DNA from 4 places in the Pseudomonas retamae genome. Region 2 is predicted to be linked to each of the others. Evidence: predicted binding sites of a transcription regulator. Region 2 holds the regulator's gene; each other region holds the start of a gene.

Region 1 (7,239 bases), on a different contig from region 2:
GGGGTTTGCCGATGATGCGATGGGGAATGTGCTGAAGCTGTTTGTTTAAGGCTTTGGATTTGCGGCGATTGTCAGACCGCTTTCGCGAGCAGGCTCGCTCCCACAGGGAAATGCATTCCAATGTGGGAGCGAGCCTGCTCGCGATGAACGATAACGCGGTCTGATTTGAGGTCAGATCTTGAAGCTATCGACCAGTTGCTTCAGGCGGTTGGCCTGCTGCGACAACGCATCACAATCCTTCAACGTCTCGTTGAGGTTGGCCACGCTCTGCTGGTTCAACAGGTTGATCTGGTTGACGTCGACGTTGAGGGTTTCCACCACGGCCGTCTGCTCCTCCGTGGCCGCGGCCACCGACTGGTTCATGCCGTCGATTTCGCCGATGCGCTGGGTCACGCTGACCAGACGCAGACCGGCCTGATTGGCCACCTCGACGCTTTGCTCGCTGGACGCCTGACTAGCGTTCATCGTGGTCACCGCTTCACGCGAGCCGACCTGCAGCGAGGTGATCATCTTGTGGATTTCTTCCGCCGACTCCTGAGTGCGATGGGCAAGGTTACGCACCTCGTCCGCCACGACCGCAAAACCACGCCCGGCCTCACCGGCACGCGCCGCTTCGATCGCCGCGTTGAGCGCCAGCAGGTTGGTCTGCTGCGAGATGCCTTTGATCACATCGAGAATGTGGCCGATGTTATCGGTGCTCGCGTTGAGGGTTTCGATCTGCGTGCACGACAGACTGATCTTCTGCGACAGCTCGGTCATCGCCTGAATCGTCTGCTCGACTACCTGACGCCCGTCGTCGGCCTGCTCGCTGGCGCCACTGGCGTGTTGCGAAGCATCGGCAGCGTTGCGGGCGATCTCCTGGGTCGCGGCACCCAGTTGGTTGATCGCCGCCGCGACGCTGTTGGTGCGCGCGCTTTGTTCGTCAGAGCCTACGATCGATGCGTTCGACGACGCCATGACCCGTTGCGACAGGTCGTGCACGTGGCGGGTCGCCGAAGACACTTCGGATATCGACGCGTGAATCCGTTCAACGAACTGGTTGAAGGCACTGCCCAGTTCGCCGAACTCGTCTTTGCTTTCTACCGACAGACGACGAGTCAGATCGCCTTCACCCTGAGCGATGTCCTGCATCGCGCGGCCCATGGTGGTCAGCGGTCGCATCAAGACGTTGATCAACAGGCTCAACAGCAAAGCAATGGCAGCCACGGCGACAAACATCGCGATCAGCGCCGAGGTGCGGAATTGGCTGAGCGCCGCGTAGGCTTTGTCGTGATCGATCGACAGACCGATGTACCACTGCGCGTTCGGCAGGTCGTTGACCGGGGTGAACGACAGAATCCGCTCCTCGCCGTTGAGCACGACGTTCTGGTTGCCCTTCTCGATGCGCACGCTGGTGTTCGGGTAAATGTCTTTCAGGTTTTTCATGACCTGATCCTTGTCCGGACTGACGATCACCTGACCGTCAGCACTGACCAGGAACGCATGGCCGAGGCCACCGAAGTCCACCGAGTTGATGATTTTCACCAGGGTTTCCAGGCTCAGGTCGCCACCGACCACGCCGAGCAATTCACCGTTCTTTTTCACTGGCATGGCAATGGTCACTACCAGCCCGCCAACCGCGGCCATGTACGGCGGGGTCAGCATGGTCTTGTCTGCGACCACCGCTTGCTTGTACCAAGGGCGCTGACGCGGATCGTAGCCGTCCGGCATCTTCGCGTCCGGGCGTTGGGTGAACACACCGTTGGCCTGGCCAACATAGGTGAACTGGAAATTCGAAGTGAACGCCGGTTGATCGACCAGCCCCGGCAGATCGGCGTCCTTACCCTGATGCGCGACGTTCTGCGCGAGGTTTTCCAGCACCAGAATCCGCCCGCTCATCCAGTTCTGCACGCTGCTGGCGGTCAGGTCACCGGCCTGCTGAACGGAAGACTGAAGGTTCTGGCGAATGGTGCTTCGCTGCAGATAGTCGTTGTAGAGCGTGAACAGCGCGAACGCCAGGACCACGACGCCCGAGGCGGCCAGCAGAATTTTGTGGCTGAACTTTAGATTCATTTCATGGGACTTCTTATGCCAAAAGTGGGGATGCGTTCCGGATGCAACATTCCATGTACAGCGCAGGCAGCGTTCTTCCGGCCGCTCTACTTTGGTGCACGCATGTCTCACCAGTCTGTCGGCACGCGAGGGAGAAATCTTAGGGTTGCGTTGGAAATGGATCGCGTTTCTGTCGGATTCCCGCCGAACGGCGGGCCAGAGCGGCTGAGGGAAGATTTTTCCGCGCGTTGCGTGAGCAGCGGTTGCAAATTCTGCGACCCTTGAAGACAATGCGACTAATTATCATTTGTGACGTCCAGGCTGTCGCGTTCATGTCCTCCCCCGAGTTTGCGGTACAGACGCTTTATCGTTGTCACCACGGCTGGCTCAACACCTGGTTGCGCATGCGGCTGGGCAACGCAGCGGATGCGGCGGATCTGGCACAGGACACTTTCGTTCGTCTGCTGCAGCGCAGCGAACGCCTGGAGCTCAAAGCCCCTCGCGCATTCCTGCGCACCATCGCCCGTGGCTTGGTGATCGATCATTGGCGCCGCGAAGAAATCGAGCGGGCTTACCTGGAAACCATTGCCCATTTGCCCGAAGCTGAAACGCCAGGCAGCGAAGCCCGCGCCCTGATCGTCGAACTGCTCGAAAGCATCGCGCGCATGCTTGAAGGATTGAAACCGAAGGTGCGCCAGGCCTTTCTGCTGGCGCAGTGCGAAGGTCTGACCCACAAGCAGATCGCCGAGCAGCTGGGGCTGTCGTTGCGCTCGGTGGAACGCTACGTCGCCGAGGCGCTATATCACTGTTACGTCTTGCGGTACGCGCACTGATGTCGCTGGACAACGCTGCACTTGGCCGCCGCGCCGAGCCGCCACCGCAAGTGGTCAAACAAGCCATTCACTGGCTGCTGCGCCTGCGCAACAACCACGGCAATTCGCGCCTGAACCGCCAGTGCGAACAATGGCGGGCCGAACATCATCAACACGAACTGGCCTGGCAGCGTGTGCAGTCGTTGCACGCCGAACTGAGCAGCAACCTGCGTGCGGTGCCCGGCGCACAAGTGGCATTCAACACCCTGGAAAACAGTGCGCAAGGTCTCGGCCGGCGGCAGGCCTTGAAGTTGCTCTCAGGCGCATTGCTGATGGGTTCCGCCGCGTGGCTGGCCAAGGACAGCGGCGCCTGGCAGCAGTGGAGCGCCGATTACGCCACCGCAACGGGTGAGCAGCGCGGTTTTCAATTACCCGATGGCACGCGCATCGAACTCAACACCGCCAGCGCGGTGGATCTGCGTTACACGGCGCAGCAGCGGCTGATCAAACTCACTCGCGGCGAGATCATCGTCAGTTGTGGCGGCTCCGACGAAGGCGCGCCGTTCGATCGCCCGCTGCGCGTGCAAAGTCGTCACGGCATGTACGCGCCCATTGGCGCCCGCTTCATCCTGCGTGAGGACGACGATTGCAGCCGGCTTACTGTCACCAGCGGCCGCGTTGCCATTGTTTCCGGTGGCCATTCGATCGAAGCCTTCGCCGGCCAGAGCTACCGCATCGACCACCTGCAGATCCGTCCGGTGACGGCACCGGATATGGACGCCGGCGCGTGGGTCGATGGTTTGATCGTCACGCGCAATATGCGCCTCGGTGATTTTCTCAATGAAGTCGGGCGCTACCGTCATGGCGTGCTCAATTGTGCAGCGCAGATTGCCGATCTACGCCTGTCCGGGGTGTTCCGGCTGGAGGACACGGACAAGCTGTTGGCGGTGCTGCCGCAGACGCTGCCGGTGCAATTGCGTTACCGGACACGCTGGTGGGTGAGCGTGGAACGTGCGGTGTGAAATTTTTTGGCGGGTTTTCGCAAGGGCTTCGGCTTAGTCAGTAAGCACTTCAATCCAAGCGTTTGCGACTTCCTACGGAAACCTACAATGACTGTCCGCGCCCACTGTAAGAACTCTCTGAATTTCACCGTTGAATCGAGTCTGCTGCGGCACGCTGTTCGCGCCGCGCTGTTTTCTACTGCGCTGAGTATCGGTGTATTGCCCGGCCTGAGCCTCGCCGCTGACGTCACTGCCGGCGCGGTCAGCCCACGCTATGACATCGCTGCGGGGCCGCTGGACGAGGCATTGAATCAGTTTGCCCGTCAGGCGGGCATCACCCTGTCCATGACCCCGCAGCAGACTCAGGGGCGGCAGTCACCGGGGGTACGGGGCGAATATTCCACTGATCAGGCGCTGAGCCATTTGCTCGGCGGCTCGGGTCTGGAAGCGGTCAGCCAGGATGGCAGCCGCTACATTCTTCGCCCGCTCGCCGAGAGCGAAGCGCTGGCCCTGCCGACCACCGACATCAAAGGCTTCGCCCTTGGCAACGCATTGGGCAGCACGGCGGGCTACAACGCCACGCACAGCCAGATCGCCACCAAAACCAGTACCGCGTTGCTCGAGACTTCGCAAAGCGTGTCTGTGGTCACGCGCGAGCAAATGGATGACCAGGGCTCGCAGACCGTCTCTCAGGCCATGCGCTACGCCCCGGGCGTGCTGACCAATCCGTATGGAGCGACCCATCGTTACGACTATGTGGCGATGCGCGGTTTCAACGATGGCTCGGTGGACAACATTTATCTCGACGGCCTCAAGTCAATGGGTGATAGCGGTACTTACAGCACCCTGCAAGTCGATCCATATTTCCTCGAGCGAGTGGATATTCTCAAGGGCCCGTCTTCAGTGCTGTATGGCCGCAGTTCACCCGGCGGGCTGGTGGCGCTGACCAGCAAGAAACCGCTGTACGAGGCCTACCATCAGGTACAGGCGACGGTGGGTAATCAGGGGCAGCGCGGGTTCGGTTTTGACTTCAGCGGCCCGGTCGATGACGACAAGCGCATTGCCTATCGTCTGACCGGTTTAACGGATCGCTCTGACACGCAATTCGACCACAACAAGGAAAAGCGCTACGCCTTGGCGCCAACCCTCAGCATCGACTTCAGCGAAGACACCTCGCTGACACTGCAGGCTTATCTGCAACACGATCCGGATGGCGGCTACCACGGCGGCGTGCCAGCCAGTGGCACGATCCATCAGCGCAACGGCCAGCGTATCTCGACGGGTTTCTTTGAAGGTGAGCCGGGCATCGATGGTTACTCGCGTGACCAGCAATCCTTCGGATATCAGTTCGAGCATCGCTTCAACGATGTTTTCACCGCACGGCAGAACTTCCGCTACCTCGATTCCAAAGTAAACATGGATCAGGTCTACGCCTATGGCTGGACCTCGCCGACCAGTAACGAGCTGAACCGCTATTACACCGGTGGCGATGAGCGCCTGCATGCGTTCATCGTCGACAATATGCTTCAGGCCGAGTTTTTCACCGGTGCGACGAAACATACGGTGCTTCTGGGCACTGACTATCAGCGGCGCAAAACCGTGGTCGACTGGACCAGCGGCGGTCTTGCTCCGATCAACGCTTTCAACCCGGTGTACGGCAACTCGGCCATCGATATGTACGGTGAGACCAGTTATCTGCGGCGCCTGGAGCAGACCGGGGTGTACCTGCAAGACCTGATCGAGATGGACCAGTGGCGTTTCTCACTGGGCCTGCGTCAGGACTGGGTCGAGACATCTGACGAAAACCGCATCGCCGAAGCAGGACGCCCTGCCGGCACCGAGATCAACGATCGACGCACCAAACTGACCGGTCGCGCCGGTGCGCTGTATCTGTTCGAAAACGGCCTGGCGCCGTATATCAGCTATTCGGAATCGTTTAACCCGAACTCCTACGCCGACAGCGCCGGCAACCCGCTGGCACCGACCGACGGCACGCAATGGGAAGTCGGCTTGAAGTATCAGCCGCCGGGCACCGACAACCTGTTCACTGCATCGCTGTTTCGCATCGATCAGGAGAACCTGGCGACCAAGCTGCCGCAGGAAAACTTCTATCGCGCAGTAGGTGCTGTCCGCTCCCAGGGGCTGGAACTGGAAGCGCACACGCAACTGACCGACAACCTCAAACTCCTCGGCAGCTACACCTTTACCGACATCGAGTACTCGAAGTCGATGGTCAGCACTTTGAGCACGCCAACTAACCTCATCGAAAACAAAGGTAACTCACCGACGCAGGCACCGCGGCACATGGCCTCGTTATGGGCAGACTATAAGTTTGACAGTGCCGCGCTCGATGGCCTGCGCCTGGGTGGTGGGGTTCGTTATGTCGGCTACAGCTGGGCCGATGCGGAAAACACCCTGAAGGTACCTTCCTATACGTTGTTCGATGCCTCGATTGGTTATGACTTGGGCAAGGTCGGTTTGAAAGGCGTCGACGTACGCCTGAATGCAAACAACCTGACCAACGAATCCTATGTGGCTTCCTGTGCCAGCCTGAACTTCTGCTACATGGGCGAAGAGCGCAATGTCGCGGCGACGGTCAGCTACCAGTTCTAACCATTTGTTTCGTGCATGAAAAAGCCAGCGCCTGAGCTATCAGGCGCTGGCTTCGTCGTTTCTGTAGGGGAGTTTCGCATGCGTGCTGTTTTAGTGTTGTTGCACCGCTATATCGGTTTGGCGACGGCAGTCTTTTTGTTGCTGGCCGGACTGACGGGCAGCATTCTGGCGTTCAATCATGAGCTGGATGAATGGTTGAATCCGCAGTTTTATGCAGCGTCTGCGGTGGGCGAGCGATTGCCTCCCGGTGATCTGGTTGACGCTGTGCAGAAGGCACATCCGAAGCTGCAAGTCTGGTACATGGAATATCCAGACGAGGTCGGCCATACGGCGTTGCTGGCCGCAGTTGCGCGCCATAACCCAGCGACAGGCAAGCCGTACGATGAGCGCAATCAAGTGTTCTATCTGGATCCAGTAAACGCCGAGCAGAAGGGTCAGCGCTATTGGGGCGAATGCTGTTTCCAACGGAAGAATCTCATCCCGTTCATACTCGAGTTCCACTACAACCTGACGTTGCCGGGCAATTGGGGGTTGTGGTTGATAGGTCTGGTGGCGATTGCCTGGGTGATGGATTGTTTCGTTGCGCTCTGGCTGACGCTGCCGCGTGGAAAGCCATTCTGGAAGAAGTGGTCGACCGCCTGGAAGGTAAAGGGCGGACACGCCTATCGGCTCAACTACGACCTGCACCGCGCCGGGGGACTGTGGCTGTGGTTGTTGCTGCTGCCGATCGCTGTCAGCAGCGTGGCCATGAATTTGCCGAGTCAGGTGTTCAAGCCCGCAGT
Region 2 (7,239 bases):
TCCATCAGTTCGGCATCAACGCGACGCTCACCCTTACGGAGGATGTCGAACACGTTTTCGGCGATGTGACAGCACTCCACCAGCTCATTGAGCTGAAGGAAGCCGGCGCCCCCTTTTACAGTGTGGAAACCGCGAAAAATTGCATTGAGCAGATCTGCGTCATCCGGGCGGCTTTCCAGCTCGACCAGTTGTTCGGACAGTTGCTCAAGAATCTCGCCGGCCTCAACCAGGAAATCCTGAAGGATCTCTTCATCGGCGCCGAAGCTCATTAATGGGGTGCTCCTACAGGTCTAAAAACCCAAAAAACCCGAATTCAGAAATTCTTAGAATCCAAGGCTGGATAACAAATCGTCCACATCGTCCTGACCGGACACAACGTCTTCTCGTTTATCGGCATGAATCTGCGGACCTTCACCCTGCGAGAGATGTTTTTGTGGATCTTTTTCCGCAAGCATCGCGGCACGGTCATGTTCGATGCCCGCAAAGCGGTCGACCTGACTGGCCATGAGCACGAGTTTGAGCAGATTGCTTTCGACTTCGGTGACCAGTTGGGTCACGCGCTTGATCACCTGACCGGTGAGGTCCTGGTAATCCTGGGCCAGCAGGATGTCGTTGAGATTGCTCGACACCGCACGGTTGTCCGTGCTGCTGCGTGACAGAAAACCGTCGACCCGGCGCGCCAGCTCGCGGAACTCTTCAGCCCCGACCTCGCGACGCATGAAGCGACCCCAATCGGCGCTCAACGTCTGGGCTTCATCAGCCAGACTGTTGACCACCGGCGTGGCGCTTTCCACCAGATCCATGGTGCGGTTGGCCGCGGCTTCCGTCAGCTTGACCACATAGCCCAGGCGTTCGGTGGCGTCGGTGATTTGTGACACTTCCTCGGCCTGCGGCATGTGCGGATCGATCTGGAAATTGACGATCGCACTGTGCAGTTCACGCGTGAGCTTGCCCACTTCCTGATACAGGCCACGGTCACGGGTCTGATTGAGCTCATGGATCAGTTGCACCGCGTCGCCGAACCTGCCTTTTTCAAGGCTTTCGACCAGTTCGACCGCGTGTTTTTTCAGGGTCGATTCAAAATCGCCCTGTGAAGATTCGTTATGCTCCATAGCTCCCCCGCGCGTTCTCAGCCGATGCGTTCGAAAATCTTCTCGATTTTGTCTTTCAACGCCTGAGCCGTGAAAGGTTTGACCACGTAGCCGTTCACACCGGCCTGAGCGGCTTCGATGATCTGCTCGCGCTTGGCTTCAGCGGTCACCATCAGCACCGGCAGGTGCTTGAGTTTTTCATCGGCGCGCACGTGGCGCAGCAGGTCGATACCGGTCATGCCCGGCATGTTCCAGTCCGTTACCAGAAAGTCGATGCTGCCGCTGTTGAGGACCGGAATGGCGGTTACGCCATCGTCGGCCTCGACGGTATTGGTGAACCCAAGATCGCGCAGCAGGTTCTTGATGATCCGCCGCATCGTTGAGAAGTCATCAACGATGAGGATTTTCATGTCTTTGTTCAATTCGACCTCCAAGCAGTCTTAAACGCGCCCAGCACCTGGACGCGCCACTTCAATCAATCGGCGCAGCACTTAAAGTTTGTCTGGAGCACAACGGATCGAGACCGGCGCCGCTTACCACCGCACCAGCCTCGTTTCGCAGTGTCCCCACACTGCCTTCAGCGCGCTCGCCACTCCCCCAAACGCCCCCGCAAACGGGCCGCGCACTGGCTGTGTAACTGGCTGACCCGCGATTCACTGACGCCAAGGACTTCACCGATTTCCTTGAGGTTCAGTTCTTCGTCGTAGTACAGCGCCAACACCAGTCGCTCACGCTCCGGCAAATTGGCAATCGCGTCCGCCAGCGCCGTCTGGAAGCGTTCATCTTCCAGATCGCGTGACGGCTCCATATGAGCACTGGCGCCATCCTCGTGCAGCCCTTCGTGTTCGCCGTCCTGCAAAAGGTCGTCGAAACTGAACAGGCGGCTGCCCAAAGTGTCATTCAGAATCCCGTAATAATCGTCGAGACTCAATTGGAGTTCGGCCGCAACCTCGTGATCTTTAGCGTCACGGCCGGTTTTAGCTTCAATCGAGCGAATTGCGTCGCTGACCATCCGGGTATTGCGGTGGACCGAGCGTGGCGCCCAGTCCCCTTTGCGTACTTCGTCAAGCATCGCGCCGCGGATTCGAATGCCCGCGTACGTTTCGAAACTGGCGCCTTTGCTGGCGTCGTATTTGGTCGACACTTCGAGCAGGCCGATCATCCCGGCCTGGATCAGGTCTTCGACCTGCACACTGGCCGGCAACCGTGCCAGCAAGTGATAGGCAATGCGCTTGACCAGTGGCGCGTAACGCTCGATCAATTCGTACTGCGCGTCACGCGCCGACTTCTTGTAAAGATTCATGCCACTGGCGGTCATATCACAGGCCCTGCGGTTTGCTGCACGAGACGCTCGACGAAAAACTCCAGATGGCCGCGCGGGTTGGCCGGCAACGGCCAGGTGTCGACCTTCTGCGCGATGGCCTTGAAGGCCAGGGCGCATTTGGAGCGTGGAAAGGCTTCGTAGACGGCGCGTTGTTTCTGCACGGCCTTGCGCACGCTTTCGTCATACGGGACGGCGCCTACGTATTGTAGGGCGACGTCAAGGAAACGGTCCGTGACCTTGGTCAACTTGGCGAACAGGTTGCGGCCTTCCTGCGGGCTCTGCGCCATGTTGGCGAGGACGCGGAAGCGGTTCATGCCGTAGTCGCGGTTGAGCAGTTTGATCAGTGCGTAGGCGTCGGTGATCGAGGTCGGCTCGTCACACACCACCAGCAACACTTCCTGCGCCGCGCGGACGAAACTGACTACCGAGTCACCAATGCCCGCAGCGGTGTCGATCACCAGCACGTCGAGATTGTCGCCGATGTCGCTGAACGCCTGAATCAGGCCGGCGTGCTGCGCCGGGCTCAGGTGGACCATGCTCTGCGTGCCGGACGCCGCCGGCACGATGCGAATCCCGCCCGGGCCCTGCAACAGCACGTCGCGCAATTCGCACCGGCCTTCGATGACGTCGGCCAGCGTGCGTTTGGGGGTCAGCCCCAGCAGAACGTCGACGTTCGCCAGACCGAGGTCGGCGTCCAGCAGCATGACCCGACGGCCAAGCTCTGCCAGCGCCAGCGACAAGTTCACTGACACGTTAGTCTTGCCGACGCCACCTTTGCCGCCGGTCACCGCGATCACCTGTACGGGATGCATGCTGCCCATGTTATTTCTTTACCTTGTCTTGCATAGACGGAGGCCACATTACTGGCTGCGCGTTCCGGATCGGAACAATGCGTGGCAGACCATCGATGTAGGTACAAAAACTGTTCATGATTACCTCAGCCAACCTGCTTGGTCGGGCTGTGATAGATATCAGCGAACATGTCAGCCATGGCTTCTTCGCTGGGTTCTTCCTGCATTTGCACGCTGACGGCGCGGCTGACCAGTTGATGACGGCGCGGCAGATGCAGATCATCCGGAATCCGTGGGCCATCGGTCAGGTACGCGACCGGCAATTCATGACTGATCGCCAGGCTCAACACTTCACCAAGACTGGCTGTTTCATCCAGTTTAGTCAGAATGCAGCCGGCCAGCCCGCAACGCTTGTAACTATGATAAGCGGCGGTTAGAACCTGTTTCTGGCTGGTGGTTGCCAGGACCAGATAATTTTTTGAGCGAATGCCACGCCCGGCCAGGCTTTCCAGCTGCATGCGCAACGCCGGATCGCTGGCCTGCAGACCGGCGGTATCGATCAGCACCACGCGCTTGCGCAGCAGCGGATCGAGCGCCTGCACCAGCGACTGGCCCGGATCGACGTGGGTCACCGGCACATTGAGGATGCGCCCCAGAGTCTTGAGTTGTTCCTGCGCACCGATGCGGAAGCTGTCCATGCTCACCAGCGCGACATTCTGCGCGCCGTACTTGAGCACATAACGCGCCGCCAGCTTGGCCAGCGTGGTGGTCTTGCCCATGCCGGCCGGGCCAACCATGGCGATGACACCGCCCTCTTCCAGCGGCTCGACTTCCGGCACGGCAATCATCCGCGCCAGATGCGCGAGCAACATGCGCCAGGCCTGACGCGGCTCTTCGATGTCAGTGATCATCGACAGCAGATCGCGCGACAGCGGGCCGGACAGGCCAATGCGCTGCAAACGGCGATACAGATTGGCTTGCGCCGGGCGGCTGCCCTGCAGCTGATTCCAGGCCAGCGTGCCGAGCTGGACTTCCATCAGCTCACGCAGGCTGTTCAATTCAAAACGCATCGAATCCAGCGCACGCGGATCGACGCCCGCCGAGGCCTGCGCAGGCGCTGCGGCCGGACGCGCCGGCGCGGCGTAGGTCGGCTCGGTCAACGGTTCGGCAGCGGTCAGCGGCAGGCCGGCCGTCAACGGCAGCCCGGCGAACAACTGCTGATTGGTGTTGCCGTCGGCTTCGCCACGCAGGCTCAATTCGGCCTGAGCGGTGACGATGCGCGACTGGGTCTTGCGCAGCTCGTCCTCGAGTTCCATGTTCGGAACCCGTGGCGCCAGCGCCGACAATTTGTAATCCAGAGCCGCCGTCAACTCGACGCCGCCGGCAATGCGGCGGTTACCGATGATGGCGGCATCAGCGCCCAGCTCATCGCGAACCAGCTTCATGGCCTGACGCATATCGGCGGCGAAAAAACGCTTAACTTGCATAAACCACTACCTCAGCCGTTGGGCCCTACTGTCGCAACGATGGTCACTTGCTTGTTGTCCGGTATTTCCTGGTAGGCCAGCACATGCAGTCCGGGGACGGCGAGGCGGCCAAAGCGCGAGAGCATCGCGCGGATCGGGCCGGCAACCAACAGGATCACCGGCTGACCTTGCATTTCCTGACGCTGCGCCGCTTCGATCAACGAACGTTGCAGCTTCTCGGCCATGCTTGGCTCCAGCAGAACGCCCTCTTCCGAGCCTTGTCCTGCCTTCTGCAGACTATTGAGCAATATCTGTTCCAACCTTGGTTCCAATGTGATCACAGGCAGCTCGGACTCAGTGCCTACAATGCTTTGGACGATTGCACGGGATACGCCGACCCGCACGGCAGCCACCAACGCGGCGGTATCTTGACTCTTGGCGGCGTTGTTGGCGATGGCTTCGGCGATGCTGCGGATATCGCGCACCGGCACGTGTTCGGCGAGCAACGCTTGCAGCACTTTGAGCAACTGCGACAGCGAAACCACGCCCGGCACCAGCTCTTCCGCCAGTTTCGGCGAGCTCTTGGCCAGCAATTGCATGAGTTGCTGGACTTCCTCGTGGCCGATCAGCTCGCTGGAGTGCTTGTAGAGAATCTGGTTCAAGTGCGTCGCGACTACGGTGCTGGCGTCGACCACGGTGTAGCCGAGCGATTGCGCCTGGGCGCGCTGGCTGATTTCGATCCACACCGCCTCCAGGCCAAAAGCCGGATCTTTGGCGTTGATACCGTTGAGCGAGCCGTACACCTGACCCGGATTGATCGCCAGTTCGCGATCCGGGTAGATCTCGGCCTCGGCGAGGATCACGCCCATCAGCGTCAAGCGGTAAGCGCTCGGCGCCAGATCGAGGTTGTCGCGGATGTGCACGGTCGGCATCAGGAAGCCCAGATCCTGCGAGAGCTTCTTGCGCACGCCCTTGATCCGCGCGAGCAACTGCCCACCCTGATTGCGGTCCACCAGCGGAATCAGGCGGTAGCCAACTTCCAGGCCGATCATGTCGATGGGCGTGACGTCGTCCCAGCCCAGCTCCTTGGTTTCCATGGCCCGGGCCGGCGACGGCAGCAGTTCCTGCTGACGCTTGACCTCTTCCAGCGCCACGACCTTGGCGACGTTCTGCTTTTTCCAGAACAGGTAGGCGCCGCCAGCGGCCAGCGCGGCCATGCTCAGGAAGGAGAAATGCGGCATGCCCGGCACCAGGCCCATCACCGCCATCAAACCTGCGGCCACGGCCAGCGCTTTCGGCGAGGCGAACATCTGCCGGTTGATCTGTTTGCCCATGTCTTCCGAACCGGAAGCACGGGTCACCATGATCGCCGCTGCTGTCGATAACAACAGTGATGGCAATTGCGCCACCAAACCGTCACCGATAGTCAGCAAGGCGTACACCTTGCCGGCGTCAGCAAAACCCATGTTGTGCTGGAAGATACCGACGGCCATGCCGCCGATGAGGTTGATGAACAGAATCAGCAGGCCGGCGATGGCGTCACCGCGGACGAACTTGCTGGCACCATCCATCGAACCGTAGAACTCGGCCTCTTGGGCGACTTCCTGGCGGCGCGCCTTGGCCTGATTCTGGTCGATCAGGCCGGCGTTGAGGTCGGCGTCGATCGCCATTTGTTTGCCGGGCATCGCGTCGAGGGTAAAACGCGCGCTCACCTCGGAAATCCGCCCGGCGCCCTTGGTCACCACGACGAAGTTGATGATCATCAGAATCGCGAACACCACGATACCGACCACGTAGTTACCACCGATCACCACCTCACCGAAGGCCTGGATCACCTTACCGGCGGCGGCGTGGCCGTCCTGACCGTGGAGCATTACCACCCGCGTCGAGGCAACGTTCAACGCCAGTCGCAACAGCGTCGCGACCAGCAGAATGGTCGGGAACACCGCAAAATCCAGCGGCCGCAACGCATACACGCAGACCAGCAGGACCACGATCGACAGGGCGATGTTGAAGGTAAAGAAGACGTCGAGCAGGAACGGCGGCACCGGCAACATCATCATCGCCAGCATCACCAGCAGCAACAACGGCACACCCAGATTGCCTCGACTGAGGTCGGCAACGTTTGTGCGAGCAGTGTTGAATAACTGAGAGCGATCCACCGGTTTTCCCCGTTCCTTTAAAGCAAACTTTTGACGCCCCGAGTGGGCGCACGGCGGCTATTGCAAGAAGCCTTCCAACTTTTGCCAAGGAGATGAAACTGGAGAAATGATCACGCCCCCTGTAGGCCTTCGCCTGCTCGCGATAGCAGTTTGTCTGGTTCGAATTCATCGACTGAAAAACCATCGCGAGCAGGCGAAGGCCTACAAGGGACCGCATTCCAAATGTCAGATTGAAACGCACTCCAAACTGTGGGAGCGAGCCTGCTCGCGAAGAGGCCATCAGATTCGGCACAACTTTTTGATTTAAACGAAGCTGTTTAAACGACACCTCAAGACACGCCTTCAAGGCTACAAATCCTTGCGCCATTGCCTACAGCCAAGCCAGAATCCGCCGGCTTGTGTGCT
Region 3 (7,239 bases), on a different contig from region 2:
GTGGCCGAGCAACCGATGTTCCGCGAAGCACTGCGCTTGCGTCGCTGCCTGCTGCCGGCCAACGGTTTTTACGAATGGCGCGGGACCCAGCGCAAGCGTCCGTTCTGGCTGACGCCGGGGGAGGGCTCATCGCTGTTTTTTGCGGCGATCTGGGAGGCGTATCCGGTGCAGGAACAGGTCTGGCTGAGCACCGCTGTCATCACCCAGCCGGCGGCCAGCCAGCGCCGACCGTTGATTCTCGATGAGGCGGGGCAGGCGGCATGGCTTGATCCGGAAACACCGCTGCATGTGTTGCAGGGCTTGCTCGCCAGTGAGCCGGCGGCGCTGCGCGAGCGGGTGTTGGCGAATCTGGTGAATGATCCGAAGCTGAATGGGCCGGAGTGTTTGACCCCGGGTTAATGAGTTGTCTGTGCCGGCGTCTTCGCGAGCAGGCTCGCTCCCACAGTTGGTATGCATTCCCCTGTGGGAGCGAGCCTGCTCGCGAATGAGGCCTCCAGATCAGACCTTGAACTGATTGATCAACCGCCGCTGCTGCTCCGCCAGTTTGGTCAACCCTGCACTCGCCGAACTCGATTCATCCGCGCCGCCCGCCACTTCGTTGGCCACCTGACCGATATTGATCACGTTGCGATTGATGTCATCGGCCACCGCACTCTGTTCTTCCGCCGCGCTGGCGATCTGCGTGTTCATGTCGTTGATAACCGACACGGCATGAGTAATCGTCTCCAGCGCCTCGGCGGCTTTCGCGGCGTGTTGCACGCTTTCGTCGGTGCGGTTCTGACTGTCTTCCATGACCCGCACCACATCGCGGGTGCCTTGTTGCAGTTGCTGAATCATGGACTGGATTTCTTCGGTGGCTTGCTGGGTTTTCTGCGCCAGATTGCGCACTTCGTCCGCCACCACCGCAAAGCCGCGACCCTGCTCGCCGGCGCGCGCCGCTTCGATTGCCGCGTTCAATGCCAGCAGGTTGGTCTGCTCGGCAATCCCGCGAATCGCTGTAAGGATCGCGTTGATGTTCTCGCTGTCCTTGGCCAGGTTTTGCACCACGTCGACCGCTTTGCCGATTTCCTTGGCGAGCACACCGATCGAGTTCGAGGTGTCGCGCACGATCTGCATGCCCTGAGTAGCCGCCTGATCGGCATGGCTCGCGGCTTGCGCCGCCTGGGTGGCATTGCGCGCCACGTCTTGCGCAGTGGCGGTCATCTCCTGCACGGCCGTGGCGACCTGATCGATTTCGGCCATTTGTTTCTGGATGCCGATATTGGTGCGAATGGCGATGTCGGCGGTGTGTTCCGAAGAATCGCTGACGCTCTGCACCGAGGTCACCACTTGGGTGATCATCGCTTGCAGTTTGGCGAGGAAGGTATTGAAGCCCTTGGCAATCGAGCCAAGTTCATCGCTGCGGTCACTGCTCAGGCGGCGAGTCAGATCGCCTTCGCCCTGGGCGATGTCATTGAGCATGGCGACCATCTGCTTGAGTGGCCGGGCGATGCCATGGCCGACCAGCCAGATCACCAGCAAGCCGAGGCCGGCGATCAGCAAACCGACCATGGCCATGCCGAAGGTGTCGGATTTACGCTGGGCATCGAGGTCGGCCTGCAGCGCTTGCAGATCGGCCATCACCGCGTTGAGTGGCAGTTGCAGCATCAGCGTCCAGCGTGCGTCGGTCTGACCGATGCCGAACGGCAGGTACAACTCGATCCGGCCCTTTTCCTTGTTAACGGAGTAAGTCACTTCGCCGCGCTTGAGGTTGGCCATGTTGGCGGACTGTTCGGCATCGAGAATGTCGCTGACCTTCTCGCCGAATTTGCTCGGGTCCTTGGTATAAGCCACGATCCGGCCATTGCCACCGACCAGGGCCATTTCGCCGGCTCCGCTGTAGAGTTTCTGGTTGGCACCCAGCAGCATTTCCTGAATGAAGTTCACCGACAGATCGGCGCCGACGATGCCCTGGAAAGCGCCGTTGAGCATGATCGGTTCGATAAACGAGGCGAGCATGACGACCTTGTCGCCGACCTTGTACGGCGCCGGATCAATCACGCAGGGTTTCTTGTTTTCCTTTGAGCACAGGTAGTACTCGCTGGCGCGCACGCCGGTCGACAGGGTTTTCTGGTCATCGACGTCGACCAGTTTGTCGAGGCCGAGGGTGCCGTCCTCGTTGCGGAACCACCACGGCAGAAAGCGCCCGTTGCTTGCGTCGATGCCGACCACGCTGGTACCGACGTAGGCCGCGTCATTGTGATCGAGCGCATTCTTTTCCCAGCCAATGTACGTGCCGAGAATCTTCGGGTTCTTTTCGACGTTCTCTTTGATCAGGCTGATCAGTTGCTCGCGGCTGACGCTCAGGCGCGGCTGGCCATCGGCGCCCGGCGTACCGAGCAGCGCGTTGACGCGCACCAGGCCGCCGGCAATCAGCAGCGGTGCTTCGAGTTCCCGCTGGATCTGGCTGACCTGGGTTTGCGCCAGCGCGGTCAGGCGCTGCTCGATGACCTGCTCGAACTGCGCCTGGGTGCGTTGTTGCACCATTGCCTGAGTGCGCGCGCCGGCAAACAGCGCATACAGCACCAGCGCCGCGACCACGCTGAGGACAATGGCGCCGGCCAGGGCGGCGACGGAAAACTGGATCGACTTGAACTTCATGGGAGCTCCGCAGGCAAGAGAATATCTGCGAAAGTTTTATCGGCGGCTGCTGCGGGGCCATGAGTGGCGCTGGTCGGAATCGGTCTGACATGTCGTAAATCGGCTGCTGCGTGACGCAGTAGTTGTGTGGCTGGCGGTCGCCGGGATTTTTTTCAATGCGGGAAATGTCTGAGAAGCCACTGCTACATGTCCGTTGTATCTGGCGTCTATACAATTACCCGCCTAGGATACGCCACAGGTTTTCAGGGAGCTTTTCAATGAACAAGACATTGGTTGTTAGTGCACTGAGCGCAGCGCTGTTGCTGGCCGGTTGTCAGTCGGTCAACACCACCAGCGGCGGCGCCGTCGGGGTGGAGCGCAAGCAGTACATGTTCAGCATGCTGTCCTCGCAAGAGGTCGACCAGATGTATGCCCAGTCGTATCAGAAAACTGTTGGCGAGGCGTCCAGCAAAGGTGTGCTGGACAAGACCAGCCCCGAGGCCAAGCGAGTGCAGGCGATTGCCAACCGCTTGATCGCCCAGGCGCCGAATTTCCGTCCGGATGCGGCGCAGTGGCAGTGGGAGGTCAATCTGATCAAGAGCGACGAACTCAACGCCAACTGCGGTCCTGGCGGCAAGATCATTTTCTACACCGGGCTGATCGACAGCCTGAAGCTGACCGACGATGAAATCGCTGCGGTCATGGGGCATGAAATCGCCCACGCCTTGCGCGAGCACGGTCGCGAAGCGATGTCCAAGGCTTATGGCATCGAGATGGCCAAGCAGGGCGCCGGTGCGTTGTTCGGTCTCGGTCAGGACAGCCTGGCCCTGGCCGACACCGTGGCCAACTACGGCATGACCCTGCCCAACAGTCGCGCCAATGAAAACGAAGCCGACCTGATCGGTCTGGAACTGGCCGCCCGCGCCGGCTACAACCCGAATGCGGCGATTACCCTGTGGGACAAGATGAGCAAGGCTTCGGAAGGTTCGCCGCCGGAATTCATGAGCACCCACCCGGCCTCGACCAGCCGGATTGCCTCGTTGCAGGCGGCGATTCCGAAAGTCATGCCGCTCTACGAAAAAGCCCCCAAATCCTGATCAGCTTGACGGTGATCGTTCCCACGCTCCGCGTGGGAATGCATCAAGGGACGCTCCGCGTTCCAATGGGACGCAGAGCGTCCCCGGCTGCATTCCCACGCAGAGCGTGGGAACGATCCTTCTCTCAGGGTTAAACCCAGCCGCTGCTCTGCATCGCCTTGTACACCGCGACAATTGCCAGAATGAAAAACGCCGAAGCCGCGAGGCGACGGATCAAGGTCAGTGGTAACTTGTCCGCCGCGAAATTACCCGCCAATACCACCGGCACGTTGGCAATCAGCATGCCCACGGTGGTGCCGATGATCACCAGCCACAATTCCGGATACTGCGCGGCGAGCATCACTGTGGCGATCTGGGTCTTGTCGCCGATTTCGGCAAGGAAGAACGCAATCAACGTGGTCAGGAACGGGCCGAACTTTCGCGCGGTGCTGGCTTCGTCGTCATCGAGCTTGTCCGGCACCAGCGTCCACAGGGCTGTGGCGGCGAAGCTGGCGGCGAGAATCCAGTGCAGAACGCTGTCGGAGAAGAAACTGCCGAACCAGGCGCCGACCGCACCGGCTGCCGCGTGGTTAGCCAGGGTCGCGGCGACAATCCCGGCGATGATCGGCCAGGGTTTGCGGAAGCGAGCGGCCAGAATCAGCGCGAGCAGTTGCGTCTTGTCGCCGATTTCGGCCAAGGCAACGATTGCGGTGGGAACGAGTAACGAGTCCAGCATCAGGGATTTCCTAAGGGGCGGGTCGACACGGCTATGACACGTACAGCCTTCCCGCCCCGGGTAAGGTGTGCGTGTCATAGGTCTTGTCAAACCCTGCGATCCGTCTGGTGCGGACGCTTGGGTCGCATACGCCATGATCTGAGGATCAAGTATGTTGACGTATGCCGGACGAGCTTGGCGCTCGTGGGAGACTACTCCCCTAGGACGGAGCGGATTCTGCCTAGGCTAATCCGTTTGGGCAAGCGACTTTTTGCAAAGCGGTTTCAGCCGCGCTTGGCCCGATAGATCCGGAAACCATTGCCTTCGGCCTTGATTGCACAGACGCCCAGATGCTCTTCGATCAACGGCTGATACTTCAGGAAGCTGTTCGCGACCAAGCGCAGTTCGCCGCCGTTTTTCAGATGTTTGGCCGCTTTTCGCAGCAAGTTTTCCGTTGCGAAGTAATCCGTGTGCACACCGACGTGGAATGGCGGGTTGCTCAGAATTGCGCTCAAACCCATCGGTGCAGCATCGATGCCATCGCCGGTCAGCACCTCGGCTTCAAGGCCATTGGCGGCGAGGGTCAGACGGCTGCTGGCGGCAGCAAATGCATCAACGTCGAGCAACGTGACTTGATTGTGCGGGTAGCGACGTTTGACCGCTGCGCCGAGCACGCCAGCGCCGCAACCGAAGTCGAGCAAATGGCCGCTTGGCAGCTTGTCCAGATGCTCCAGCAGCAGGGCGCTGCCGCGATCGAGGCGACCGTGGCTGAACACCCCCGGCAGGCTGATGACTTTCAGCGGGCCTTCGGCCGACGGCAGTTCGTAGGTCTGCGCCAGGCTTTCCAGCGATTTGGTTTCAGGCGCATTGGCTACGGTGACCTGCCAGAGCTGGCAATGCCGAGCGCTGTCGAGTTTGCGTGGTTTGCCGAACGGATGGAGCTGTTTCGCCGCACCTTCAATGCCGCTGCGTTTTTCCCCGACCAGAAACACCTCTCGACCGGCCAGACGCGAGGCGACGGCGTTGAGGATGTAATCGGTCAGGTCCTTGGACTTGGGCAGGAACACCACCGCGCTGTCGAATTCGCGTTCCGGGATGTTCACGCCAAAATCGCTGCGACCTTCGAAACGGGCCTCCAGCGCGGCTTGATCGCCGGCATGCCAGCACCAGCCGAAGGCATTTGGCAGGCGTCCGAGCAAATCGTCGGCGGGCAAACCGGCGAGCAACAACGAACCTTGAAACCATTCAGGCTGACGAAGCAGTACTTCACTGCGCGGATCCATAACTGCTCCTCGAAAAAAAAGTGCCGCAGTTTATCAACTGACGACCCGCAGCGCCTTAGCGCTGAAGAACGCCTGCGCGTTTTCACTGAGTTGGCCGACGATGCGCTGGCGTGCTTCGCGGCTGCCCCAGGCGTTATGCGGCGTGACGATCAGGCGCGGAATGTCGTTTGCCAGTAGCGGATTGCCCTGAGCTGGCGGCTCGACACTCAGCACATCCGTCGCCGCGCCGCCTAGGTGCCCGTTGCGCAGGGCCTCGGCCAGCGCCTGCTCATCGATCAGGCCGCCGCGTGCAGTGTTGACCACGAACGCACCGGGTTTTAGCAAGGTCAGCTCGCGTGCACCGATGAAATGGCGGGTGTGGTCATTGAGCGGGCAGTGCAGGGTCAGGGCGTCGATCTGCGGCAGCAGTTCATCCAGTGGCACGCGATCGGGGCGGGCAGGGCGCCCCGGAATCTGCCCGAGCAACACGCGCATGCCGAACGCTTCGGCCAGCCGCGCCACGGCGCCGCCGAGTTCACCGTGACCGAGCAGGCCAAGGGTTTTGCCTTCGAGTTCAACAATCGGATAGTCGAGCAGGCAGAACTGCTTCGCCTGCTGCCAGCGACCTTCGCCGACGGCTTTCTGATAGTCGGCCAGCCGTGTGGCGAGGTTGAGCAGCAGCATGATCGTGTGTTGCGCCACGGATGGCGTGCCGTAGCCCTGGCAGTTGCACACCGTGATGCCTTGCGCATGCGCGGCGGCGAGGTCGACGTTATTGGTGCCGGTGGCGCTGATCAGGATCAGTTTCAGTTGTGGATTGGCCGCCATGGCGGCCGCGTCGATCACGACTTTGTTGGTGATCGCCACGCTGGCGCCGTGCAGACGTTCGGCAACCTGCTGCGGCGTGGTCTGGGCAAACAGCTGCAGTTCGCTGAAACAGTCGCGCAGCGGATTGAGGTCGAGGTCGCCGAGATCCAGCGACGGGTGATCGAGGAATACCGCGCGGTGCGTGTTCGTCATCAACTGTACCTTTTGTGCGAAGAGCGTAGGGCGTACTCTGCCGAGCCTACCAGATGAAACAATTGGTTACTCAGTAGCGGAAAGTATCAAGGACCTGTGGGAGCGAGCCTGCTCGCGAATGCCTTTGTTCATTCAATACTTTTGTTGGCTGACCCAGCGCTTTCGCGAGCAGGCTCGCTCCCACCGGGACAGCGTCCGCGCCGTGAGACCAGTTTGAATAACCGATCCTGAGGAGCCCCCATGTACTGGACCGAGTTCTTGACCGTTGCATTGATTCACCTGCTGGCCGTCGCCAGCCCCGGCCCGGATTTCGCCGTGGTGGTGCGCGAGAGCGTGACCCACGGTCGTCGCGCCGGTACGTGGACGGCGCTGGGTGTCGGCACGGCGATTTTCCTGCATGTCGGTTATTCGCTGCTGGGCATCGGCCTGATCGTGTCGCAATCGATCGTGCTGTTCAATGCGTTGAAATGGGCGGCAGCGGCGTATCTGCTGTACATCGGCTTCAAGGCATTGCGCGCGCAACCGGCGAAAACAGTGACGGATGATC
Region 4 (7,239 bases), on a different contig from region 2:
CACCACCACCACCGCACGACTGTTCCACTTCCCCGGCGGCGGCGAACTGATCGACTCGCCGGGTATTCGCGAATTCGGCCTCGGTCACGTCAGCCGTGCCGACGTCGAAGCGGGTTTCATCGAGTTCGATGATTTGCTCGGCACTTGCCGTTTCCGCGACTGCAAGCACGACCGCGAACCGGGCTGTGCGCTGCTCAAGGCACTGGAAGACGGACGCATCCAGCAGCAACGGATGAACAGCTACCGCTCGATCATCGCCAGCCTGCCTGAAAACGGCTATTAAACAACCATGTCGGCAGCCCTTCGCGCAGGGTTGCCGGCTGTCGGTTCTCGCCTGATTTCTTCAAGCATTTTTAAACGTCGGAGCTTTCCGTAAGACTTTCGCACGCCTGCTTGAAGGACATTTCTGTTTTGCCGCTCAGACCTTGTGAGCGCGTTCCAGAAGCCTACATTCGGTTCCTCTTTCGCCTCTTGCGATCTCCGAGGAACGTCATGCAAACCTATCATCTGTTCATCAGTCATTCGTGGAGCTACGCCCACGCCCACGACAATCTGGTGCGCCTGCTCAATGCGAAACCGGGGTTCACCTACAAGAACTTTTCGGTGCCAACGCACAATCCGATTCTTGATGCCCGCACCGACCAGGAGCTTGAACAAGCCATCGAAAACAAGATTCGCCCCTGTTCGGCGGTGCTGATCATGGCCGGCATGTACTCGACGTACAGCAAGTGGATCAACAAGGAAATCGAGATCGCCAAACGCATGGGCAAGGTGATCATTGCGATCAAACCGTTCGGCGCCGAGCGCATCTCGACCGTGGTGCGCAACGCGGCACACGCCGAATGTGCGTGGAACACCAACAGCATCGTCAGTGCGATTCGTCTGCATACGGCGGTGTGAGCATGCGCAAGGAACTGTTTATCGGCATCAATGATTACGCGAATATTTGCGGATTGAGCGGCTGTTGCAACGACGCCATGGCCATGGCCTCGGTGCTCAAGAGCAACGCCAATGGCGACCCCAACTTCAAGAATGTCGTGCTGACCTCCGCCGAGGATCATCTGAGCCGCGAACGACTCGAGGACCAGATCCGCGAGCTGTTTTCCGGCGACTGCAATGTTGCCCTGCTGTATTTCGCCGGACACGGCGGCTTTGACGTCGACACTGACGAAGGCATGTTGATCCCGCAGGATTACCGCAACGCCAAAGACGGCATTCGCATCAGCGACATTCTCAACTGGGCGACCAAAGCCACGCGCATCAAAAACAAAGTGATCATCCTCGACTGCTGCCAGAGCGGCTCGGCCGGCGAAGTGCGCGCCTTGCGCAGCGAAAGCAGTGCCATCGGCGAAGGCCTGACCATTTTGACTGCCTGCAAGAAAGAGCAGCCGGCCATGGAGGGCGCCCAGCACGGCGTCTTTACCGGTCTGCTGCTGCAAGCGTTGCACGGCGGTGCGGCGAACATCCTCGGCAAGATCACCCCCGGCAGCCTGTATTCCTTCGTCGACAATGCGCTCGACGCCTGGGAGCAGCGCCCGGTATTCAAGACCAACGTTTCGCAGTTCATTGCCCTGCGCGAGGTCTCGCCGCTGATTCCCAAGGAAATCCTGCGCAAGTTGCCGGACTGGTTCGCCGAAGCCGAGTCGGTGTTCGCGCTCGACCCCAGCTACGAACCCACCGAAGCGACGTTTGTGGCCGAGCATGGCGAGATCTTCGCCCAGTTGCAGAAGTGCAACCGCCACAGCCTGATCGAACCGGTCGACGCCGAACACATGTACTACGCCGCCCTTCACTCCACTGGCTGCCGCCTGACGGCCCTCGGCGCCTATTACCGCGAACTCGCGATCAAAGGACATTTCTGATGCCCGTATTCATCAGCTACCGCCACATGGACCGCGCCCACGCGATCGCCATCAATACCCGCCTGACCCAGGCGAAAATCAAGACTTACCTCGACGTGCTTGATCCGGAATCGCAGACCACCGACGACATCACCGGGGTGATCACGCGCAACATTACCGAGTGCACGCATTTGCTGGCGGTAGTTTCGGAGAAGACGGCGTTGTCGTGGTGGGTGCCGTTCGAGATTGGCGAAGCGACCATCAGCAATCGCCGCATCTGTTCGTTCAAGACCGGCCCGGCGGAGCTGCCACTTTATCTGGATAAATGGCCGAAGCTGAGCACCAACAGTGATCTGGATTTTTTCATCGACGCCTATCGGGATGAAGTCTTGAGCAAACGCTCAATGGCGCTGGATTCGATCAATGAGTCGATCAAGGGCAGCTACAAGCGCAATGCCGAGTTCTTTCATGAACAGCTGAAAACCCGGATTCGGCGCGGGTTCTAGACCATTGTCATGCCTGAGAGCCCCTCACCCTAGCCCTCCCCCGGAGGGAGAGGGCTAGGGTGAGGTGTCTTGCGCTGTTCGCCGACCTTAAAGATCGCAGCGATCATGGATTCAGCAGAGCACGATCAGGTCGACGTTGAGCTCCAGCATCCCCCGATCGGCTCCCTCTCCCTCGGGAGAGGGCTGGGGTGAGGGGCTGCGACCTTCGCGGCACAGTAATCCTCAAGCCGAAAACCAGGCAAAAAAAACCGACATCACTGTCGGCTTTTTTATCCATCACTGCTTCGGCGCTGGCGCCGCCCCACCCGGCTCAGCCGGCTTCGGCGCGGCATCATCAAACAGATTCAACCGCTCACGCAGCTCATGCGCAGGCACCGGTTGCTGGTCCGCCGGCAGTGCATTCGGATCAGCAGGCGTTGCCGGCGCAGCCCCGTTCTGACTCTGATCCGCTGGCTTGGCGGCATCGGCGCCCTGTGCACCCTCGATGGCTGCCTGGGCCTTCTTGGTCAGCACGACGATATCGATGCGGCGGTTGACCGGGTTGAACGGGTTCTCGCGGTCGAACAGCGCCGACGAGGCATAACCGACCACCCGCGCCACTTGCGCATCCGGGTAGCTGCCAGCGACCAAGGCACGCCGGGCGGCGTTGGCGCGGTTGGCCGACAGTTCCCAGTTGCCGAAGTCGCCGGTGCCGATGTACGGCTTGGCGTCGGTGTGGCCGCTGATGCTGATCTTGTTCGGCACCGCTTTGATGGTGTCGGCCATGGCCAGCAGGATGTCTTCGAAGTACGGCTTCAGGCGTGCGGAACCTGAGTCGAACATCGGCCGGTTCTCGGCGTCCATGATCTGGATGCGCAAGCCGTTCGGCGTAATCTCGAAGAGGATCTGGTCTTTGAACTTCTGCAGCTGCGGGTTCTCGTCGACCTTGTTCTGCAGTTCTTGCAGCAACAGCTCCAGACGCTCCTTCTCGACCTGTTCGGCCATGCCTTCAACCTGCTCAGTGTCGACCGTGACCTTATCGGGCTGCGGCTGCGACTTCACTTCCGGGTTGAGGGTATTTTCCGGCGCCAGGGTCGGCGTACCGCCCAGATCGATGATGTACGGCGTACCACTTTCGGAGAAACCGACCGGGTCCTTGAAATAACCGGCGATGGCGATTTTCTGTTCCGGCGTAGCCGTGGACAGCAGCCACAACACCAGAAAGAACGCCATCATCGCCGTGGCGAAGTCGGCGAAGGCGATTTTCCACGCCCCACCGTGGTGCCCGCCGGCAATGCGCTTGACGCGCTTGACTATGATCGGCTGATTATTTTCCATGACTTATCGACCGCGAACCGCTTGTTCCAGCTCGGCGAAGCTCGGACGGTGCGCCGGGTACAGAACCTTGCGCCCGAACTCAACGGCCAGCGACGGCGGCATGCCGGATGCGGAGGCCACCAGCGAGGCCTTGATGGCTTCGTAGACGTTGAGTTCTTCCTTGGCATCGTGAGCCAGCGAGTGCGCCAGCGGGCCGAAGAAACCGTACGCCGCGAGAATACCGAAGAACGTACCGACCAGTGCCGCACCGACGTGCAGACCGATCGACGCCTGGTCGCCTTCGCCCAGCGAGGCCATGGTCACCACGATACCGAGTACCGCCGCGACGATACCGAAACCGGGCATGCCATCGGCGATGCCGTTGACCGCGTGCGACGGGTGCTCGAGGTCTTCCTTCAGGCTGTACAGTTCCATGTCGAACAGGCCTTCGAGCTCGTGCGGAGCCATGTTGCCGGAGGACATGATGCGCAGGTAATCACAGACGAACGCGGTCATGCGTTCATCCTTGAGCACCGCTGGGTACTTGGCGAAGATCGGGCTCGCGGCGGCGTCTTCGATGTCGCCTTCAATCGCCATCATGCCTTCGCGGCGGCTCTTGTTGAGGATCTCGTAGATCAGCCCGAGCACTTCCAGGTAGAAGGTGTGGGTAAAACGCGAACCGAACATGCTCAGGGATTTCTTGAGCACGTGCATGGTCATGTAGCCGGGGTTTGCCTGGAGGAACGCGCCCAGTGCTGCACCGCCGATGATCATCACCTCGAAGGGCTGGATCAGGGCGGCAATCTTGCCGTGGGAGAGCACGTATCCGCCGAGCACGCTCGCGAATACGACGATGATGCCGATAATTTTAGCCATAGGTAGAAGGTACTTGTTTAAGTCGGGTTCAAGGTCATATTCGGAAGTTAAAAAATCTCTTCTTCTACTTATCGGCAAAACTGCGCCAGACTATAGCCAGTTCAGGCGAAAAGCCAATTTAGCCCATGCCGGGCGCGTCTACAGTCAGTGAAGATTCCGTCCAGACATGGCTAATGAAACGAACGTCCCACACGCAAAACCGACCACTCTCGACGGCTGGGTAAAGCTGCTCGACAGCGTCCGCCTGCCCGTCCCGCAAGCCGCTCACGACAAAGTCTGCCGGGCAATCCGCGACAATCGCAGCTCGCTGCGCGACATCGCCGATCTGATGCAGGACAGCCCGGCGCTGGCCTTGAGCATCCTGCGTGAGGCGAATCGTCACACCCACGGCACGATGGCCACGCCGGCGGAAAATCTCGAGGTCGCCATCAACCGCCTTGGCCTCGCTCGAACCGAAGAACTGCTCGCACGCCTGCCCGCCGAACCGCAGATGCAGATCCCCAAGGCTCTACGCCAGTTGCAGTTGATCAGCCAGCACGCGACGCAACAGGCCAACGGTTTTTTTGCCAGTCGCCTGGCGCGGCTGTGGCAGGACATTCATTGGGGCAGCCTGCTGTTTCTGTCACCGCTGTGGCCGCTAGCGCTGACCTTTCCGCAACTGCTTGAGGAATGGGAGCTGCGGGTGATCCACAAACGCGAACCGGCGCATCTCGTTGAGAAGCAATTGTTTGGCGTGCGCCTGCTGAAAATTGCCGATGCGCTGGTTGAGGCCTGGCATCTGCCGATCTGGGTCCAGCAAGGCTATAAATTGCTGCTCAACGAACAGCGTGAACTGGTGAAGGTGTTGCGTATCGCCCGCGATAGCGAACATCCGCTGCGTCAGCAAAACCGCCTCGACGATGACCCGACCCTGCGCCGCTGGCTCAATCAGCCGGCCAACACCGTGCTGCTGGCCAACGGGTTGGCACTGTCGGCGCATCAGGCCTGGGACAGTCCGCACAGTGAGCGCTGGCAGTACCTGACCAGCCTTTATCTACAGATCCCGATGGACGAAGTGCAGCAACAGCTGCACCAGCAAGCGGCGAACAGCGCGCGCCAGCACGCCATGCCGGACTTGTGGCACCCGGCGGTTGGGCTGCTGTGGCCGTGGGGCACGCGACGCTTGCCGGCGGGAATGTTGCCTGCGGCGGCGCCATCATCCGATGACCTCAGCGAATGGCGTCGGCAATGCGCCGAGCTGCTCGCCGAACCGAGCCGCTTCACCAACGCCATGAGCCTGACCGTCGCCGCGCGCGATGCGCTGGTGGCCAGCGGCATGCGCCGGGTGATGATTCTGATGGCCGACCGCACGCACTCGACGCTGCGCGTGCATCAGACCGCCGGCCTGCCGAAGGAAGCCGGCGCGCTGAGCTTCGTCGTCAGTCAAAGCAAAGTGCTGCAACGCTTGCTGTCGCAACAGGCGCAGGTGCGCATCACCCCGGAAAACAACGCGCAATTTTCCGCGCTGTTGCCAGCGAGCCTGCGCACGCTGTTCCGTGGCGAACATTTATTCCTGCGCTCGCTGGTCAACAACGGCCGGGTGATCATGATCGTGGTTGCCGACCAAGGCGGTGGGCCGTTCGCCGATATCACCGTGCAGGCCTTCGGCAAGACCGCACAATGCATCGAAAAAGCCCTGCACAGCTTTAGCAGCCGTGGCCGATGAGCCTGCGCTACAATCCTCCCCTTTGTGCTCTGGAGACCTCACATGTCTGACTTCTCTGGCTTGCCGCTCGTCATCGAGCCGAGCGATCTGCTGCCGCGCCTGGAGTCCCCGGAACTGATTCTGGTGGACCTGACCAGCCCTGCCCGGTATGCCGAAGGTCACTTGCCCGGCGCACGTTTTGTCGACCCGAAACGCACCCAGCTCGGCCAACCACCGGCACCGGGCCTGTTGCCAGCGCAAGCCGATCTGCAGGCGTTGTTCGGTGAGCTGGGGCATCGCCCGGATGCGGTCTACGTGGTCTATGACGACGAGGGCGGCGGCTGGGCCGGACGGTTCATCTGGCTGCTCGATGTGATCGGCCACAATAAATACCACTATATAGACGGTGGCCTGCCGGCGTGGCTTGCGGATGGCATGCCCATGTCGATTCAGGTGCCGGCCGCCGTCGGTGGCCCGGTGGCGCTGACCCTGCACGACGAGCCGACGGCTACCCGCGAGTACCTGCAAAGCCGCCTCGGCGCCGCCGATCTGGCGATCTGGGATGCGCGCGGGCCGCTGGAATATTCCGGCGAGAAAGTCCTCGCTGCCAAGGGCGGCCACATCCCCGGCGCGGTGAATTTCGAATGGACCGCCGGCATGGACCAAGCGCGTCAGCTACGCATCCGCACCGATATGCCGAAGATCCTCGAACAGCTCGGGATCACCAAGAACAAAGAAATCATTACCCACTGCCAGACCCATCACCGGTCGGGCTTCACGTATCTGGTGGCCAAGTCCCTCGGTTATCCGCGGGTCAAAGGCTACGCCGGTTCCTGGGGCGAATGGGGCAACCACCCCGACACGCCCGTCGAGATTCAAGCTTCCAAGGAAAATCAATGAAAGAGCGTCTGTTTATCCTCAGCCAGTACCTGCTGCCGCATCACCTGCTGTCGCGTCTGGCTGGCTGCATTGCCGAGTGCCGCGTGCGCTGGTTCAAGAATGCCTTCACCCAGTGGTTCGCCAAGCGTTATCAGGT

Evidence for each region. Region 2 encodes FliA, which starts transcription of late flagellar genes. Its sites were predicted from a motif close to CTAAAGTTTNNNNNNNNNNNGCCGNTAA; they were not measured.
Region 1: a site for FliA is predicted at 2,168-2,195, ahead of ACGSLL_RS27970 (methyl-accepting chemotaxis protein). Genes of this name have one in related genera too.
Region 3: a site for FliA is predicted at 2,677-2,704, ahead of ACGSLL_RS28255 (methyl-accepting chemotaxis protein). Genes of this name have one in related genera too.
Region 4: a site for FliA is predicted at 4,588-4,615, ahead of motA (flagellar motor stator protein MotA). Genes of this name have one in related genera too.

Annotation. Positions count from the first base shown of each region.
Region 1 is NZ_JBIEIL010000024.1:17,506-24,744, forward strand. It holds gene ACGSLL_RS27965 (SRPBCC family protein) at 1-49, shown strand, start outside; gene ACGSLL_RS27970 (methyl-accepting chemotaxis protein) at 172-2,052, opposite strand; gene ACGSLL_RS27975 (sigma-70 family RNA polymerase sigma factor) at 2,364-2,864, shown strand; gene ACGSLL_RS27980 (FecR domain-containing protein) at 2,864-3,865, shown strand; gene ACGSLL_RS27985 (TonB-dependent siderophore receptor) at 3,953-6,457, shown strand; gene ACGSLL_RS27990 (PepSY-associated TM helix domain-containing protein) at 6,536-7,239, shown strand, end outside.
Region 2 is NZ_JBIEIL010000011.1:204,939-212,177, forward strand. It holds gene ACGSLL_RS21580 (chemotaxis protein CheA) at 1-269, opposite strand, end outside; gene ACGSLL_RS21585 (protein phosphatase CheZ) at 324-1,112, opposite strand; gene ACGSLL_RS21590 (chemotaxis response regulator CheY) at 1,130-1,501, opposite strand; gene fliA (RNA polymerase sigma factor FliA) at 1,669-2,409, opposite strand; gene fleN (flagellar synthesis regulator FleN) at 2,406-3,236, opposite strand; gene flhF (flagellar biosynthesis protein FlhF) at 3,353-4,693, opposite strand; gene flhA (flagellar biosynthesis protein FlhA) at 4,705-6,834, opposite strand.
Region 3 is NZ_JBIEIL010000006.1:282,826-290,064, reverse strand. It holds gene ACGSLL_RS14670 (SOS response-associated peptidase) at 1-399, shown strand, start outside; gene ACGSLL_RS28255 (methyl-accepting chemotaxis protein) at 499-2,640, opposite strand; gene ACGSLL_RS14655 (M48 family metallopeptidase) at 2,898-3,716, shown strand; gene ACGSLL_RS14650 (TMEM165/GDT1 family protein) at 3,847-4,431, opposite strand; yybP-ykoY riboswitch at 4,520-4,644, opposite strand; gene ACGSLL_RS14645 (methyltransferase) at 4,695-5,693, opposite strand; gene ACGSLL_RS14640 (2-hydroxyacid dehydrogenase) at 5,727-6,692, opposite strand; gene ACGSLL_RS14635 (LysE family translocator) at 6,933-7,239, shown strand, end outside.
Region 4 is NZ_JBIEIL010000004.1:227,759-234,997, forward strand. It holds gene rsgA (small ribosomal subunit biogenesis GTPase RsgA) at 1-283, shown strand, start outside; gene ACGSLL_RS09845 (TIR domain-containing protein) at 493-900, shown strand; gene ACGSLL_RS09850 (caspase family protein) at 903-1,862, shown strand; gene ACGSLL_RS09855 (toll/interleukin-1 receptor domain-containing protein) at 1,862-2,347, shown strand; gene motB (flagellar motor protein MotB) at 2,624-3,664, opposite strand; gene motA (flagellar motor stator protein MotA) at 3,668-4,519, opposite strand; gene ACGSLL_RS09870 (HDOD domain-containing protein) at 4,686-6,224, shown strand; gene rhdA (thiosulfate sulfurtransferase) at 6,267-7,103, shown strand; gene asd (archaetidylserine decarboxylase) at 7,100-7,239, shown strand, end outside.